Linked DNA regions of Acidithiobacillus ferrooxidans ATCC 23270. The protein of the gene in region 2 binds, or shares a complex with, the protein of the main gene of each other region. Links are inferred from orthologs where the notes say so. Each region holds a gene or a part of one and is shown on either strand. Other genes may lie near its edges.

The links.
Region 1: the proteins of dnaB (region 2) and dnaG are in contact, whole or in part, in a crystal structure (PDB 2R6A), measured with the Geobacillus stearothermophilus proteins. The link is inferred for Acidithiobacillus ferrooxidans ATCC 23270 from one-to-one orthologs. Residues at the interface, in WP_033016901.1 of Geobacillus stearothermophilus: Ser13, Glu15, Ala16, Gln18, Glu91, Leu92, Asp94, Ala95, Val96, Pro97, Thr98, Ala99, Ala100, Asn101, Tyr104, Tyr105, Ile108; in WP_049624496.1 of Geobacillus stearothermophilus: Lys456, Leu457, Leu458, Pro459, Ala460, Asn463, Ala464, Leu467, Leu535, Leu536, Ile537, Ala538, Gln544, Glu545, Asp548, Tyr549, His552.

What each region holds. Positions count from the first base shown.
Region 1 is NC_011761.1:2,082,234-2,090,301, forward strand. Bases 1-2,959 are described here. They hold dnaG (DNA primase), read right to left. Parts: upstream 2,377-2,959; coding sequence 625-2,376; downstream 1-624. Other genes in these bases: rpoD (RNA polymerase sigma factor RpoD), read right to left, coding at 1-502; AFE_RS10735 (endonuclease MutS2), read right to left, coding at 2,380-2,959. Also shown: more of AFE_RS10735, read right to left, coding at 2,960-4,704; AFE_RS10740 (GatB/YqeY domain-containing protein), read right to left, coding at 4,716-5,162; rpsU (30S ribosomal protein S21), read right to left, coding at 5,162-5,377; AFE_RS10750 (sigma-70 family RNA polymerase sigma factor), read left to right, coding at 5,666-6,523; rdgB (RdgB/HAM1 family non-canonical purine NTP pyrophosphatase), read right to left, coding at 6,490-7,113; rph (ribonuclease PH), read right to left, coding at 7,110-7,838; AFE_RS10765 (Crp/Fnr family transcriptional regulator), read left to right, coding at 7,978-8,068. UniProt on the Escherichia coli protein: RNA polymerase that catalyzes the synthesis of short RNA molecules used as primers for DNA polymerase during DNA replication.
Region 2 is NC_011761.1:2,497,208-2,505,295, forward strand. The notes cover bases 5,110-8,088. They hold dnaB (replicative DNA helicase), read right to left. Parts: upstream 7,297-8,088; coding sequence 5,923-7,296; downstream 5,110-5,922. Other genes in these bases: alr (alanine racemase), read right to left, coding at 5,110-5,836; rplI (50S ribosomal protein L9), read right to left, coding at 7,311-7,757; AFE_RS16860 (DUF2232 domain-containing protein), read right to left, coding at 7,795-8,088. Outside these bases: AFE_RS12910 (Lpp/OprI family alanine-zipper lipoprotein), read right to left, coding at 1-300; AFE_RS12915 (RlpA-like double-psi beta-barrel domain-containing protein), read left to right, coding at 704-1,282; pepP (Xaa-Pro aminopeptidase), read right to left, coding at 1,314-2,654; AFE_RS12925 (DUF4168 domain-containing protein), read right to left, coding at 2,777-3,217; DNA repair protein RadA, read right to left, coding at 3,387-4,745; more of alr, read right to left, coding at 4,742-5,109. UniProt on the Escherichia coli protein: The main replicative DNA helicase, it participates in initiation and elongation during chromosome replication. Travels ahead of the DNA replisome, separating dsDNA into templates for DNA synthesis.

The DNA.
Region 1 (8,068 bases), 420 kb from region 2 along the record:
CGACCACTTCATCCAGGCGCGTCTCGCCGCGCTCCACCCGAGCCGCGGCGTCCAGAAGAAGAGAGATGGTCGTCGGGCAGGTCGATACAGCGCGCAATACCTGCATCAGACCATCTTCGATACGCCGGGCAATTTCGATTTCGCCTTCACGCGTGAGCAGTTCCACGCTGCCCATCTCGCGCATGTACATGCGCACCGGATCACTGGTTCGCCCGATATCCGCCTCGACCACGGCCAGGGCTTCCTCTGCCGCTTCTTCCGCTTCCTGAGCGGCGACTACGGTACCACCTTCCCCATCCATCAGCAGGGTATCGTCGTCCGGAGCCTCCTCAAAGACTTCAATACCCATGTCATTGATCATGGAGATGACATTTTCCATCTGCTCGGGGTCGAAAACCTCTTCCGGCAAATGATCATTGATCTCGCGATAGGTCAGGTAGCCTTGCTCTTTACCACGCGCAATAAGCCGCTTCAGCTCAGACCGCTGAGATTCATTATCCACTACACTCTCACCGTCTCTCATAACCAACCTGCACTCGCGGAAAGCCGCGCATTATATAGGAAAAACCACACGCATGGAAAGGTGCCCCGTCACAGAACTGCACCCTCAGCCCATTTTTCATTTCATTCCGATCCAACGCCGTTGCGCCTGTCGCGCCGGGACAAACGCACTACTTCAGCCCTCTCCTGCTCGGAGAGCGCACTCAAACCACCCTGATCTGCGGCCCGGCTGATAAAGTGACTGCGCGCCGCAGCAAGGCGCTGATTCACTCGCGCCACACAACCGGAAATTTCAAGCCGCATCAGCACCTGTCCTTCCTCGTCGCCAGAGTCGCTCATCACCAGCGCGTAGCATGCCTCCGCATGTTTCAGTACCGACAGTTTTGCGAATAGTTCGTGAGAACTTAGATGGGTCATGTTGGCCAAGATATCAAGGGCCTCTGCCAGAATTTCAGCCATGGGATCACGGTCGAAGAGGAAAGGCAGCAAATCACGGTCCAACGCCTGCCAGGCAGGGTCTTCGGGAAAATTCAGCAATAGTCGCAAAGCCGTTTTAAAAAGGGATCGTCCTCCGGCAGCGGAGAATGTCGCTTTACGCGGTGCGCGCGATGTCGCGCGCCGGGCGACGGGTGCCAATCCGCAAAGCGTCTGCACCCGTTGTTCATAAACCTCCCGTAACACCGGATCGCTCACCCGTTTCAGAAAATCGCGTGCCGCATGCAGAAAAAGTGCCTTCTCATCTTCTGCGGCGAGGTTGTGTCGGCGTTGCAACTCCTCCAGAAAAAAATCGATGGCTGGACGCGCGGTCGGGAGCATTGATTCAAACACCGCGCCTCCCTGTTCGCGCACCAACGAGTCTGGGTCCTGGCCATCCGGCAGGAACAGCAACCGTAGCAGACGCCCCGCGCGCAGATGCTCCGGCGCCGTCTGCACGGCCCGCCAGGCCGCATTACGTCCGGCGGTATCGCCATCGAAACAGAGTAGCACCTCGTGCGCTGCCCGGAAGAGCATTTCCATCTGGCTGTCCCCCAAGGCCGTCCCGCTCGCCGCGACGGCGTAGTCGATGCCAGCCTGGTGCAGGGTAATGACATCCAGATACCCTTCCACCAGCAGCACCCGCCCTGCTCGGCGCATCCCCTCCCTGGCTTGGTGCAGACCATAGAGCACCCGCCCCTTGTGGTAGAGCGCACTTTCCGGCGAGTTGAGGTATTTGGGTTCATGACCATCGAGACTGCGGCCGCCCAATCCCACCGCCTGTCCTCGTCCGTCGCGGATCGGAAAAATCACTCGCCCGCGAAAACGGTCGTAGACCGATCCGTCTTCACGGCCGCTCACCAGGCCCGCGCCCAGCAACTGCTGGCGCAATGACGGTTCCCTGCCCAGTTTCTGGCTCAGAAACCCGGCTGCAGACGGTGCGTACCCCAGCTCGAAGCGCCCAATGATCTCCTCGCTCAAACCCCTTCCACGCAGATACTCCTGCGCCGGCGGGTGCTCTGCGAGGGCAGATCGGTAAACGCCAATGGCTTTTTCGAGAATCGCCCGCAGCGGCCGAAGACTTTCCTGCTCTCCGGCAGGGCCGTCTTCCGGCAGGGCGACACCGACTTCGTCAGCGAGTGTCTTCACCGCCTCCGGAAAAGACAGCCGATCATGGGCCATCAAGAATCCGATGGCATTCCCATGGGCGTGACAGCCAAAGCAGTAATAAATCTGTTTGTCGGCACTGACCGAGAAAGACGGGCTCTTTTCCTGATGAAAGGGGCAGCAGGCCCAGAAATCCCGGCCTTTTTTCTTCAGCGGTACGCGGCTATCGATGAGACGCACCAGATCACAGTGCTCCAGCAGGGCGTCAATGAATGCGGGAGAAAAGTTGGCCATGGCTCAGCGTAACTCCAACTCGCTGACGCCGCCACCGCCATGCTCTGGCCGCGCCATACGCCACTGGCTGACCCGAGGGTCTTGCCCGGCAAACTCGCGCACCATTTCTGCGAGCACCCCGTTGCCCTTACCATGCAGGATCTGGACCTGTCGACGACCGGCGGCTACGGCGCCATCCACATGACGACGCAGCGCCGCCAGGGCGTCTTCCCGAAGCTGTCCGCGCAAATCCAGACGCCAGGGATGATCGTCGGGGGTGGCATACTGGGTGCTGCCTGCTTCTTTTGGGATCTGCAGCGCGGCGTCCACGGCAAATTGTGCGGCGGGCACCCACAACTGCTTGCCCCGTAATTGAATCTGCACCCTGTGTTGTGCGGGATCCGCACGCAGCACTTGGGTCACCTGCCGGAGTGGCAGGAACAGACCCCTGGTCCCCACCGCGGGCAGGCTGTCCACTTGCTGCTCCTCCGCCCGGAAGGGGACTTCCAGACGTTGCAAAGCCGCCGTTGCCGCCTGGGTATCCCTCCCGGACTTGAGCGCGGCAATGGCTTGCCGCACCTGCTGGCGCGCCGTTGCCAGTATATCTTCCCATTCGGCGCGGGCGGCGGCGGCGGCTTTGTCACGCTCCTGCCTCGCTGCTTCCAGTTCGCGTTCCAGGCTGCGGGCCACACTGGTGGCTTCGTCACGCGCCAGTACGGCCTCATCCATAGCCTGCCGGGCGGCCTGCAATAGGGTTTCCCGTTGCGCTTCCCAACGTTCCCAGTTCTCGCGGTCATCGGCATAGAGTGCCTCGGCGCGGTTCATCAGTGGTGCAGGCATCCCCACGCGCCGGGCGATGACCAGACCCTGGCTCGCGCCGCCTACACCCCAAAGCAGACGGTAGGTGGGTTTCAAAGACTCTGCATCAAAGCCCATACCCGCCAGGGCTACACCCGCATGGCTCAGGGCATAACGCTTCATCACTTCCAGATGGCTCGTGAGCAGTGTGCAGCATTCGGCCGCCAGCAAGGCCTCTGCGACCGCCTGAGCCAGCGCGCCCCCTTCCCGCGGGTCGGTGCCATTGCCCAGTTCGTCGAGAAGCACGAGACTGTGGGCGTCGGCATGCTCCAGCACTTCCCGAAGACGCTGTACCTGCGCCGAAAAAGTGGAAAGATCCGTGTGGATATCCTGGGCGTCGCCGATGACCGCAAAGCACTTCGGGAAATAACCCAATGTACCTTCCGCAGTTACCGGCAATCCCATGTAGGCCATCAGATGATTGAGTCCGAGTGCTTTCAGGATAGCCGTCTTGCCGCCGGTATTGGGGCCGGTAATGACCAGTTGCTGCGCGTCCGCCCCGAGACGCAGGGCGTTACCCACGACCTGCCCCGGATGGCGCAGACAAAGCAGCGGATGACGCAGGGCCCGCAGATCAAATGCCGCAGCCGCATCGACCTTGGGCAAAATCCCGCCACAGGCATCCCCCAGTTCCAGTCCCGCCCGTACCGCATCCAGCCGGCCAATATGCCGCAGGGCGGCGACGATGCCCGGCACTTCCAGCCCTACCGCTGCGCTCAGGGCACGAAGAATGCGCTCCTGCTCCTGAATTTCGGCACGCCGGTCCTGGACCAGTTGATTATTCAGATCGACGGCCGCCAGCGGCTCCACAAAAAGAGTCTCACCACTTGCCGACCGGTCATGGACGATCGCCTTGATACGCCCTTTATGGCTAGCTTTGAGCGGGAGTACGTAACGCTCATTACGCTGCACGATGACCTGATCCTGCCAGTATTCCTGCCAGTCTCGATTACGCAGAAAGCCCTGCAGAAAACGCTGCAATTCGTTGCGGCTGATTCGCAAGCGCTGGCGCAGGAGGGCGAGATCCGCACTCGCCGTATCCAGGAGCTCACCCTCCTCATCCAACGCCACGCCGAGACGGCGCAACAAGGTCACCGGGGGATCAAGCTCGCCTGCCAGCCCGGTCAAGGCATCCCGAGTCTCGCGCAAAGCTGCGGCATAGCCCTTCTGCGCCGTCAGCACATCGAGCACCGCGCGCAAATCTCTCCCGCTGAGCACGGCACCAGGGCGCTGTGCCAGAACCAGCAGAGCATCGATATCGGGGAGATCAGAAACGGGAAGAAGAAAACCGGCGGAAAACCGCTGCGACAACCAGGCCAACCAATTCAAACGATCATGGATTTCCGCAAGCGGCACCCAGGGGGTAGTCGCCGCAACATGTCTGCGGCCATAGATGTGGCCACAATGCTGTGACCACGCGCTCTGCACATCACTGGCATCCAGAGCCCGCCAGAAGCTGTCCTGCCAAGGAGCAACCCCGGCCACAGCCATGCCCCCGCCCATCAACTGCCGAGGCGGGCCTTCACTTTATCCGCCACCACGGCCATATCCGCACGCCCCTGCATCTGCGGGCGCAGAAAGGTAAGTACCTTACCCATATCTTTAGGTCCGCTGGCCGCCACCGCTGTCATCGCCTCGCTGATCAGCCCGTCAATCTCGCCGGGTGACAGCGCCTCCGGCAGATAAACTGCGAGAAAAGAAATTTCTGATTCTTCCTTTTCGGCAAGGTCCGGACGCCCACCGGCAATAAACTGACTGGCAGAATCTTTGCGCTGCTTGATCAGCTTGTCCACGATGCGCAACGCTTCAGCATCATCAAGCTCGCGGCGCTCGTCAATTTCCCGCTGTTTGATTGCCGCCAGGAGCATACGAATAGTCCCAAGACGCTCGGCTTCCCGGGCGCGCATGGCAGACTTCATATCCTCCTGGATGCGCTCACGTAGTGTCATCAGTAGAGCCGGACCAGACGCATGGACTGACGACGCATGCGCTTCAACGCCCGCTTGCGGGCAGCAGCGGCCTTACGCTTGCGCTCTTCCGTGGGCTTTTCGTAGAATTCGCGACGCCTTACCTCGGTAAGGACTCCTGCCTTTTCGCAGGAACGTTTGAAACGCCGCAACGCGACTTCGAAAGGCTCATTTTCTTTGACACGAACAGTTGGCATAGAAGGATTCCGACCTCTTTGGATAAGGGTAGCGAGAAAGGGGCCGATTATAGGCGGATCAACGATCCGAGTCAAAAGCCCCCTGGCCGCCTGCCACCATAACTCCGCCAGGGTCGGCACCCATCGGACGACCAGCACCGCTGTTGCTAAAACCGCAAAACATTCGTTGCCAGCCCTTGACAGCCTGATCAAAAAGAATCCTAATATACGAGTGGTTAAAGTGCTTTTAAAATATAAAATTAGGCGACAATGTTACAACGCCTTGTGATCAGGATCGGGGAGGTCGTGATGCACACTGAAGCCAGAGAGTTAGCGGGGTCAGATATTCCGGAGATGGGTCCGGTCACCGATCCGCCGCCTCTGAGTGATTTCGTGGACGACGAAAATGGCGGGCCGTTTCTCAGCCAGAAGCAGGAGCTGCAACTCATCCGGCGCTTGCGTCGGGGTGACGAGTGCGCCCGCGCCACACTGATCTCCGCGCACATGCCGTTGGTGCGGGCGGTCGCCAGGGGTTATCGCAATAAAGGACTCAGTCAGGAAGACCTCCTTCAGGAGGGTTACATGGGTCTACTGCGTGCCGTCGACCGCTTTCAGGAAGGCCTCGGCACACGTTTCTCCAGTTATGCGACCTGGTGGATCCGGGAGGCTATGCAGCGGGCGCTCATCCGTTCCCGCTTCATCCGCCTGCCCGATTACCTTGCCAAGTCCCTGCACGCTTATATGCAGAGCGGGGCGGAGGAAGACAGCGACGCCGGTGTGCGCAGGGAGCAGCGGCGTGAAGCCCTAGGGGTGCGCGAGAGCACCATGCGCGCCCTGGATTTCGCCGATATCCGCGTCTTCTCGCTCGACGAGGAAATATCCGACGGACCGGGCCGCATCGAACAGGTGACCGGCGACGTTGCCAGTCCGGACAGCGACTATGACCGTGATGCCATCTGCAAGGCACTGCGGGAGCATCTGACCGAACTCAATGAAAAACAGCGGGAGGTCATGGTCTTTCGCTACGGCATGCATGGTGACGCGCCCATGACCCTGGAAGCCGTCGCCGAGCGTATGGGCGTCAGTCGCGAGGCGGTAAGACAGTTGCAGGTGCGGGCACTGACCCGTCTGCGTCAGTCGTTGAGCGAGAGCGGCTGGGGTTGCTGACGCTCCGCCAGCAACCCCAGCAACCTGCGTAAGGCCGCCGCTCTGTGGCTGTGTTCGTTTTTTTTCTTCAGGCTCCACTGTGCCGCGCTGCCAGATCCATGCGTGGGCCAAAACAGGGGATCGTAGCCAAACCCCCCGTCGCCGGCAGGACGCTCACCAATAGTCCCTCTCCAAAAGCCTTGGGCTACCAGTGGCGAAGGGTCGGTGGCAAATTCCAGAAAAACCATGCAAGCCACGTAATAGGCAGCACGGGCTTCCCCCCGCGCCTCGGCCAGCATGCTCAGCAACTTCGCGTTATTGGCTGCATCGCTGGCGTCCGGGCCGGCATAACGCGCGGAGTAAATGCCGGGTGCTCCCTGGAGATAGGGCACACAAAGCCCGGAATCTTCGGCGAGCGCCGCCATACCACTTTGCGAGGCGGCATGGCGTGCCTTGAGCAATGCATTTTCCACAAAGGTGGTGCCTGTTTCTTCCATACCGGCGATGCCCAGTTCCGTCTGGCCGACGAGCGCGAAGCCACGGGCGGCAAGCAGCGGTTGCAACTCACGCAACTTGCCTGCATTACTCGTGGCCAGCAACAAGGGCGTCATGAACGGGCTTCCGGACACTCCTGATGCTGACGGGCCACCAATTCGGCGATCCCCTTGCGCGCCAGAGCCAGCATTTCAGCCATCTGTTCCGCACTGAACACCGCGCCCTCCGCAGTTCCCTGTACTTCCACAAAGGCGCCGGCGCCGGTCATCACCACATTCATATCCACATCGGCATTGCTGTCTTCGGCATAGTCGAGATCCAGCACCGCCTGCCCCTGATAAACACCTACCGAGACGGCGGCCACCCAGTCCCGCAGAGGATTATTCCGAAGCTGTCCCACAGTACGCAGATGCTGGACGGCATCGGCTACCGCCAGACAAGCGCCGGTAATGCTGGCGGTACGGGTTCCGCCATCGGCCTGAAGCACATCACAATCCACCCAGATAGTGCGTTCGCCCAAAGCTTGCAGATCCACGGCGGCGCGCAGACTGCGCCCGATAAGACGTTGGATTTCATGGGTGCGCCCGCCGATACGACCTTTGGCGGACTCCCGTGCCACCCGCTCCCGGGTGGCACGGGGCAACATACTGTATTCCGCCGTCACCCACCCCTTGCCCGCGCCGCGCAGGAAGGGCGGTACCTTTTCTTCGACGCTGGCGGTGCATAGCACCTTGGTATCGCCGCAGGCTATCAGCACCGAACCTTCAGCATGCTTGGTAAAATTTCTGGTAACTTGTACCGGACGCAAGGCGTCTGCATTTCTTCCGCTAGGACGTATCATGGGAATACTCGTTGTAGGTGGTGGAGCATTGTATCGTGAGGAGATGGGAAGATTCAAAATGCGGCGCTGAGCAGCACTGTCCCTCATCCCTCTTCCCCCCCTATAATAATAAAAAGTCCGCTTCTCAGAGGAACAAACCATGCCCGGCATTGACCACATAGAAATCGCCCAGTTTCTCAAACAACATCATCTGGCCCAGTCTCTGACCATCAGCGAAATCCAGACCCTCG
Region 2 (8,088 bases):
CATCATCGACTTTTTGAACATCCGCTCCACCTTCGTGTTGGCTTCATCAGCCTTCTGATTGGCAGCGTTGGCGGTGCTCATCGCCTGATCAGCGGTGCTCTGCGCGGCGTTGGCTTTGCTCAGGGCATCGGTAGCGGTGCTCTGCGCAGCGTTGGCCTTGGCCAGTGCTTCGTTGGCGGTGGACTGCGCGGCATCAGCCTTCGCAGAAACCTTGGCAAGGTCAGAACTGGTCGCACAACCGGCCAGGCCCAAGGGCAAAATCAGCGCAGTTACCTTCAAAGCGGTGGTGAACTTGCTCATAGCAGTCTCCTTTGTTGGGTTGGAAAACGAGCAAACAAAGCATAGCTAAAAAAACAACAACGCGCCAGTCCTTACACACAGTCTTTACACACGTTTCTCCGGTGGTGCCGCAATCCGGTGCATCAGTCGCACGAGCGACCACCCGGCCCACCTTCACCGGCACGCCACAAAAAATGGATCACCTCTTTTAACCTGATCCAACATCATCCAGCCGACATGATGACAGAGCATAGACTGCGGGTGGGGCGGCCCCATCTCATTGTTTACAAATAAATAAAATTATCTTCTTGACTTTTATCATATTTTTTGTAAAATGCTGTTTCATTTCGTCTTTTGAGAAAACTGCCAGTATCATTGCGGCCGGGAGGGGTCGCCACAGACCAGCTTAGATAAGGAGATAGACTTGATACGACGATTATCTGCCGGGATGAGTCTTGCCCTGTCGACGTTTTTTCTGCCCAACGCCCTGGCGCCGAATCTGCCGGACTCGCCCGCACCATTCCTCGGCACTCCCATCAGCAGTATCGGCGACCCCCTGAAGCCGGGCGTCAGCCTGGGTGATACCACCGATGCCCAACCTGTTACGGACTCCACTCAGGCACAGGGGGCCAGTGATGGCGCGCTGCTCATGCACCACGGATTTTTTTATTTGCGGCGCGTAACCGCCTATAACGCACTTGCTGATCAGACAAACAGCGACCCGGATATTTCGGCCTGCGGTCCCAACCGGCCGGATCAGGTGGCGCTGTCACAGGACCTGTTCTTCCGCAAAAACGGGGGCAACCGCTGTGGCGAACGCATCAACATCATCCTACGTTCCGGGCGCGTCATTCATGGCGTAGTCTGGGATACCATGAATCCCCGCTACCACATGGCAGCCGATATACTTATGGGCAGCGTTCAGCACGCCGTGGATTTTGGCGTCAAGCAGGCCAAACTGCGTTTCGTCCATTCCATGGCACCCGTCACCAACGGCATCTAAGCGGGCACCGCACGCGGTTCGGGCGGTTTGGTCAGCCTTCCGCCCATCCTGCTGCCATCATGGCTTCGACCTCGGCAACCTCCTTGGGTACTTCGCTCGACAAAACATCCGGACCGCCGGTGGTCACCAGCACGTCGTCTTCGATGCGAACCCCGATACCGCGCCAACGCTCCGGTACCGATGGATTATCCGGCGAGAAGTACAGGCCCGGCTCCACCGTCAGCACCATCCCCGCCTCCAGTTTCCGCCAGGACTGATCCGCGCTGCGATAGTGGCCGACGTCATGAACGTCCATGCCCAGCCAGTGCCCCGTCCGGTGCATATAGAAGGCCTTGTAGCTGCCCTGCTCGATGACTGCGTCGCGACTGCCGGAAAGTATCTTCAGCTCCAACAAGCCGTCCACCAGCACCTTGACGGCCTCGTCATGATAATCGGTAACGGAGCGCCCTACCTGTACGGCGGCGATTGCCACTTTCTGACTGGCCAGAACGACTTCGTAAACTTCCCGTTGTGCGGGGCTGAAAACCCCGTTCACCGGCAAGGTCCTGGTGATGTCTCCGGCGTAGGCGCCGACCTCTGCACCGGCGTCGATCAGTACCAGATCGCCATCGCGCAGTTCCGCATCATTTTCCGTGTAGTGCAGAATGCAACCGTTGATTCCGCCACCGACGATACTGGGATACGCCACGCTGGGCGATCCGAGGCGACGAAAAACATGCTCGATCTCGGCGGCCAGTTCGTATTCCAGCATACCCGGACGACATTGGCGCATGCCATGGCGATGCCCGGCACCGCTGATGCCTACCGCCGCCCGCAGGATTTCGATCTCTTCGGGGTCTTTGAACAACCGCATCTCATGGATCAGGTCGGCAACATCGACCACTTCGAGTGGGTAGCGCACACCCTGGCGAATCTTGCTCTTGGCAACATTGCGCCAGTGCATGACCCGCGCGTCGAAATCCGTGGACTGACCCATGGGATAAAACAGCAATTCCCGATTTTCCAGCAGTTGTGGAAGAACGTCGTTCAGGTCATGAATCGAGAGGCAACGATCCACCTGACATTGCTCAAGAGCACCCTCCAGCCCAGCGCGACGCCCATCCCAGGTTTCCCGCTCGGGATCACGGGGACGGCAGAACAAGATCTGTTCCCCGTCGGCGTGTCCCGGTGCCAGCACCAGTATAGCCTCCGGCTCTGCAAAGCCGGTCAGATAGAGGAAATCGCTGTCGCCGCGAAATGGGTACTGTACATCGCCGTTACGGCTCTTGGGTGTGGCGGTGGGTATGATCGCGACACCGGCAGTGTGCATCTTCTGCATCAGCAGACGACGGCGGGCGGCATGATCGGGGCGAGGCAAATCAAGCTTGGGCATTTGGCGGACCTCCTATATGCCCTATTATCACACAAAGCACAGATGCGAAGGAAAGGCCGAAAAAAGCACAAGCGGGCGCGCCGACAATCCCGGAAGGAAAGCGGCGCTGGCCAGGGTGGGTTTTACCGCATGTCTGACTCGACCTCTTTCGCGAAATCCGGATCGCTCTGGGTCTGCCTGAGCAGGCTGGAATACTGCTCTGCGGTCAGGTGATTTTTAGCGAGTATATCGTCCACCTTCGTCATATAGGATTTTTTCAACTCTTCCCGCTGGGTGGCGGTGATACCCTTCCGACTCAAGGCAGTGTGGACCTGTTCATTGAGTGGCTTGATCTCCTGGACGGCTGCCGCGAAATTCTTTACTTCCGCAGGGCTTGCCGCTGCACCCCCGGCTACCGCTGTGCGCATCAACCCTGGTGCCGATGTCCCTATGCTGGACGCGAACGCCGTGCCGGCCCCAAGGCCCATCAGGCCGAAAGCAGCCAAAACGACCCCCGCCATACCCCTCCGCAGCGGTGAATGAAATAGGCCCTGTGCAGCAGAGTAAACCGGTAACTTTTGCATAATATTCCTCCTTTCAGACGATCATAAAAACACCGGGCAGCTTCACATATCAGCAATTTATGTGATGTATTACCTGCAGTTACAGGTCACACTAACCGCTCCGGAAGGATATTGCAAGCCGCGGGCCTTCCTGCTGGCAGGTGCGTTGCGACCATCAGTGCGCCAGGATTCACTCCGCAGCAAAGGCGGCCTCCATTGCATCACCCAGGCGGCCCGCCGGGTGCAGTTTAAACGTGGCGGCAGCCGAAATCTTGTCGCTGCGCGGGAGAATGGCGCCTTTGAAGCCCAACTTGACGGCTTCACGAACCCGTGCCTCGGTGCCCGCCACCGGACGCACCTCTCCCGCCAGACCCAATTCGCCAAAGACCACCCGACGGCCCTCCAGGGGTTTATTGCGAAAACTGCTGACCAAGGCGAGGGCCACGGCAAGGTCGGCGGCAGGTTCGTTGACTTTGATCCCCCCCGCGATATTCACAAAGACATCCTGATCAAAAAACATGCTGTCACCGTGACGATGCAGAATGGCCAGAAGGAGGGAAAGGCGGTTGGGGTCCAGACCGATGGCAACCCTGCGCGGATTCGCCAGAGGACTCGGGGTTACCAGCGCCTGCACCTCCACCAGCAGGGGGCGGGTTCCTTCCTGCGTCGCCAGCACCACGCTCCCTGCCACGGGTCGCTCATGCTGCGACAGGAAAAGCTGCGAAGGATTGGCGACCTCGCTCAAGCCCTCTTCATGCATCTGGAAAACACCCAGTTCGTTGGCCGCCCCAAAGCGGTTCTTGATGGCGCGCACGATCCGGTAGGGGCTACCCGCCTCCCCTTCGAAATAGAGCACGGTATCCACCATGTGTTCGAGCACACGAGGGCCAGCAATGGCTCCCTCCTTGGTCACATGACCCACCAGCCACACCGTGGTGCCCGTCGCCTTGGCGAAACGCACCAGGCGTGCCGCACACTCCCGCACTTGCGCCACCGAGCCGGGGGCCGATTGCAGTGTGTCGGTATAGACGGTCTGAATGGAATCCACCAGCACCAGTGCGGGCTGTTCGCCCCGGAGCAGCCCCTCGATCGCTTCAAGATGGTTTTCGGCGACCACCCGTACGGGGCTCCGGCCCAGCCCCAGGCGCTGCGCCCGTAAGGCGACTTGTGCCGCCGACTCCTCCCCGGTGACGTAAAGCACCTTGCTGACCTGAGCCAGGTGATGGGCAGTCTGGAGCAGGAGGGTGGATTTTCCGATGCCCGGCTCCCCGCCCAGAAGAATGGCTGCCCCCGGCACCTGCCCGCCGCCCAGCACCCGGTCGAGTTCTGCCAGGCCCGTCGTGCTGCGCCCCACATCCGTGATCGGCACCGCATGCAGAAATTGCGGCGGGCTGGCCGTGGCATAGGTGGTTTGGGATTTGGCCACGGTCTTCTCCACGCGCTGTTCGACGAAGCTGTTCCATGCACCGCAATCTGGACAGCGTCCCAGCCATTTATTGCTGATACTGCCGCATTCCTGGCAAACGAAAAGGGTTTTGTCGCGACTCATGAAACCAACCGGCGCGGTACCCGCATCTGCATGCGACAGCTCATTTCATAGGAGATCGTACCGAGTTCCGCGGCCAGAGATTCGAGAGGCGGTCCGCCAGCCCCCATGAGGACGACGGGAGCGCCAATGTCTGCCTCCACGGCCGTCAGGTCCACAAACAGCATATCCATGCTGACCCGCGCCAAAGTGCGGGTAGTCTGCCCGGCTACCGTGACCGGCGCGCCACACCCCAGATGACGCGGATAACCGTCGCCGTAACCCGCTGCCACCACTCCCACCCGACAGCGCGCCGGGGCCTGCCAGGCTGCGCCATAACCCAGCCAGTCACCGGGGCCGAGTTCGCGGATGGCCACCACCGCACTGCGCCAGGAAAGCACTGGTTGCAAACCGATTTCGCTGCCGCGACGCCCGGCGAAGGGCGAAAGACCGTAGAGCATGAGTCCGGGCCGCACCCAGTACTGGTGGGTAAAGGGCAGCGCCAGCACCCCCCCGGAATTGGCGAGGCTGTGCTGACCTGCGGTGACGTGACCGACGTGCGCAATGGCATCGGCGAAAACACCCGCCTGTTGACGGTTGAAGGGGTCGTCCGGCGTATCGGAGCGGGCAAGATGGCTCATCAGCCCCAACACCTCCCAGCGGGGGTGGCGTTGCAAAGCAGCAAACAGGGCGGGCAATCGTTCCGGGGCAAAACCCAGCCGGTGCATGCCCGTATCCACCTTGATAAACAGGCGCAACGCAGCATCCGCAGCACGGGTCTCCAGCCACTGCAACTGGCGTTGTTCGTGAATCACCAGCAGATAAGCGCGTTCTGCGGCGACGGATACTTCGTCAGCGTCAAAAGGCCCCCCCAGCAGGCAGATGGGGCGCTCCAGCCCCAAGGCATGAAGCGCTTCCGCCTCTTCCAGGGAGGCCACTGCAAAGGCGTCCACTCCCGCCTCGGCCAGCACCGGGGCGCAAAGGGTCACTCCATGCCCATAAGCATTCGCCTTTACCGCCGCCATGATTCGTGCGCGGGGTGCATGTTCGCGCACCACCGCTACATTATGGCGCAGCGCGGCAGCGGAGATATCGGCAACAATCGGGCGGGTCATGGGCCAATGATACACCCCAACGCGCGAGAAAATCCCGTGAAAAAATACATGGACGGCACGCCGATGATCAGGCCTGGTGCAGGCAACTAATGCCCGAAGCCATCCCCGGACGGCGCATAATTCTCAAAACGGGTATATTCACCGAAGAAACTCATCCGAACCGTCCCGATGGGTCCGTTGCGCTGTTTACCGATGATCACCTCGGCAATGCCCTTCACCTCTTCCTTGTCCTTGTAATACACCTCATCGCGATAGAGGAAGAGGATCAGGTCGGCATCCTGTTCAATGGCGCCGGATTCGCGCAGATCGGACATCTGCGGACGCTTCTCGGTACGATTTTCCAGACTTCGGTTGAGCTGGGAGAGGGCAATGACCGGGATCGACAGCTCTTTGGCCAACGCCTTGAGCGAGCGGCTGATCTCGGAAATCTCGGCGACCCGGTTATCACCCCGTCCCGGCACCTGCATGAGTTGCAGATAGTCCACCACGATCAAAGCCAGGCCATGCTCCCGCTTCAACCGACGCGCCCGCGAGCGCAAATCCGTCGGGGTCAGCGCGGCAGAATCGTCGGCGAACAGGGGCGCGTTGCCGAGCTCACCGATGGCGTGGGCGATGCGCGGCCAATCGTCATTACCCAGGCTGCCATTGCGCAGGCGGTGCTGATCCACCCGCCCCCGCGACGAGAGCGCGCGCAGGACGATCTCGTCGGTCGGCATTTCCATGCTGAAGACCGCGACAGGCTTGCCTTCGATACAGGCGACATGCTCCGCTATATTCATGGCGAAAGAGGTTTTTCCCATACTCGGACGGCCCGCGACAATAACGAGCTGGCCCGGGTGGAGGCCGGAGGTTTTCTCGTCCAGATCGGCAAAGCCCGTGGACAGCCCCGTGACGCCCTTCCTCTCGCGGGCGATGGTCTCGATCCGGTCGATAACCGCCGGAAGTGCATCCTTGAGTTGCTGGAAGCCTTCACCGGCTCGCTGCTGTCCTTCGGCGAGATGAAAGACCCGGCTTTCGGCCTCGTCCAACAAGGCCTGAGCCTGCCGCCCTTCCGGGCGGTAGGCAAGCTCGGCAATTTCCCGACCGACCCGAATGAGGTCACGCAGGGTGGCCCGCTCCCGCACGATCCGCGCATAGGCGAGCACATTGGCCGCCGAGGGTGTCTCGTTGGCCAGCATGAGGAGATACTGCACCCCGCCCACATCGGCGAGCTGCTCATGATCCTGCAACCACTCGGAGACCGTGATGGCGTCCACCGCCCGCCCGGCGCCCAGCATGGCGCTGATAGCCTGGAAAATCTGGCGGTGGCGACGCTCATAAAAATCTTCGGCCGTCACCGCCTCAGTGACCTGCTCCGCCGTCTCGGGGTCGATCAGCAGGGCGCCGATGACGGATTGCTCCGCCTCAATAGAGTGCGGCGGGGCCTTGACCCCGCCGCCGTAGTCTGCCGAATCAGACACGCCCGGGCCTGGGATCAGGCGCGCTCGACGAAGACCATCACATCCAGTTCGACCTCCGGGTGCAAATGCACACGCACCGGGAATTCGCCGATCCGTTTGATCGGCCCTCCCGCCAGACGGATTTCGGAATGAGCCACTTCGTGACCCAGGGCCGCCAGAGCCGCGCTGATGTCATGCAGGCCCACCGAGCCGAACAAACGACCATCCTCGCCCGCCTGCAGGGCAATCGTAACCATGGCATCGGCCAGCGCCGCGGCGCGCTGTTGCGCGGCTAGCAGGCGTTCTGCCTCCACCTGTTCCAGCGCCGCCTTACGGGCGGCAAAATCTTCCAGATTGCGCTGGTTGGCCACTACGGCCTTGCCCTGCGGCACCAGGAAATTACGCCCGTAACCCGGGCGCACTTCGACCACATCGCCCAGACGCCCCAACTTGTTGATACGTTCCAGTAAAATCACTTTCATTTCAAATTCCTCCCAAAAATTCTCTGCAAAACCGCCATCAGGACCGCGGCCCGGCAAGCCGTCGGCGCAGGTGAAAAACACGGTCCAGAATACCTAGCACACTGACCACCAGCAGGAACTGCGAAAGCAGGATCAGTCCGATATAAAAAGCCGCCAGCGCGATCAGGGGCCAGCCCCTCGACGCGAACCACAGGTGCACCAAACTCAGTCCCTGCAGCAGGTACAGCCCACCGACCAGAATGGCGAGGTTCTGTACCGCCCATGCGCTGCCATGTGGCAGGAAAAAACCCAACCCCGTCACCACCGGCAACCAGATCAGCCACTCTGGCAG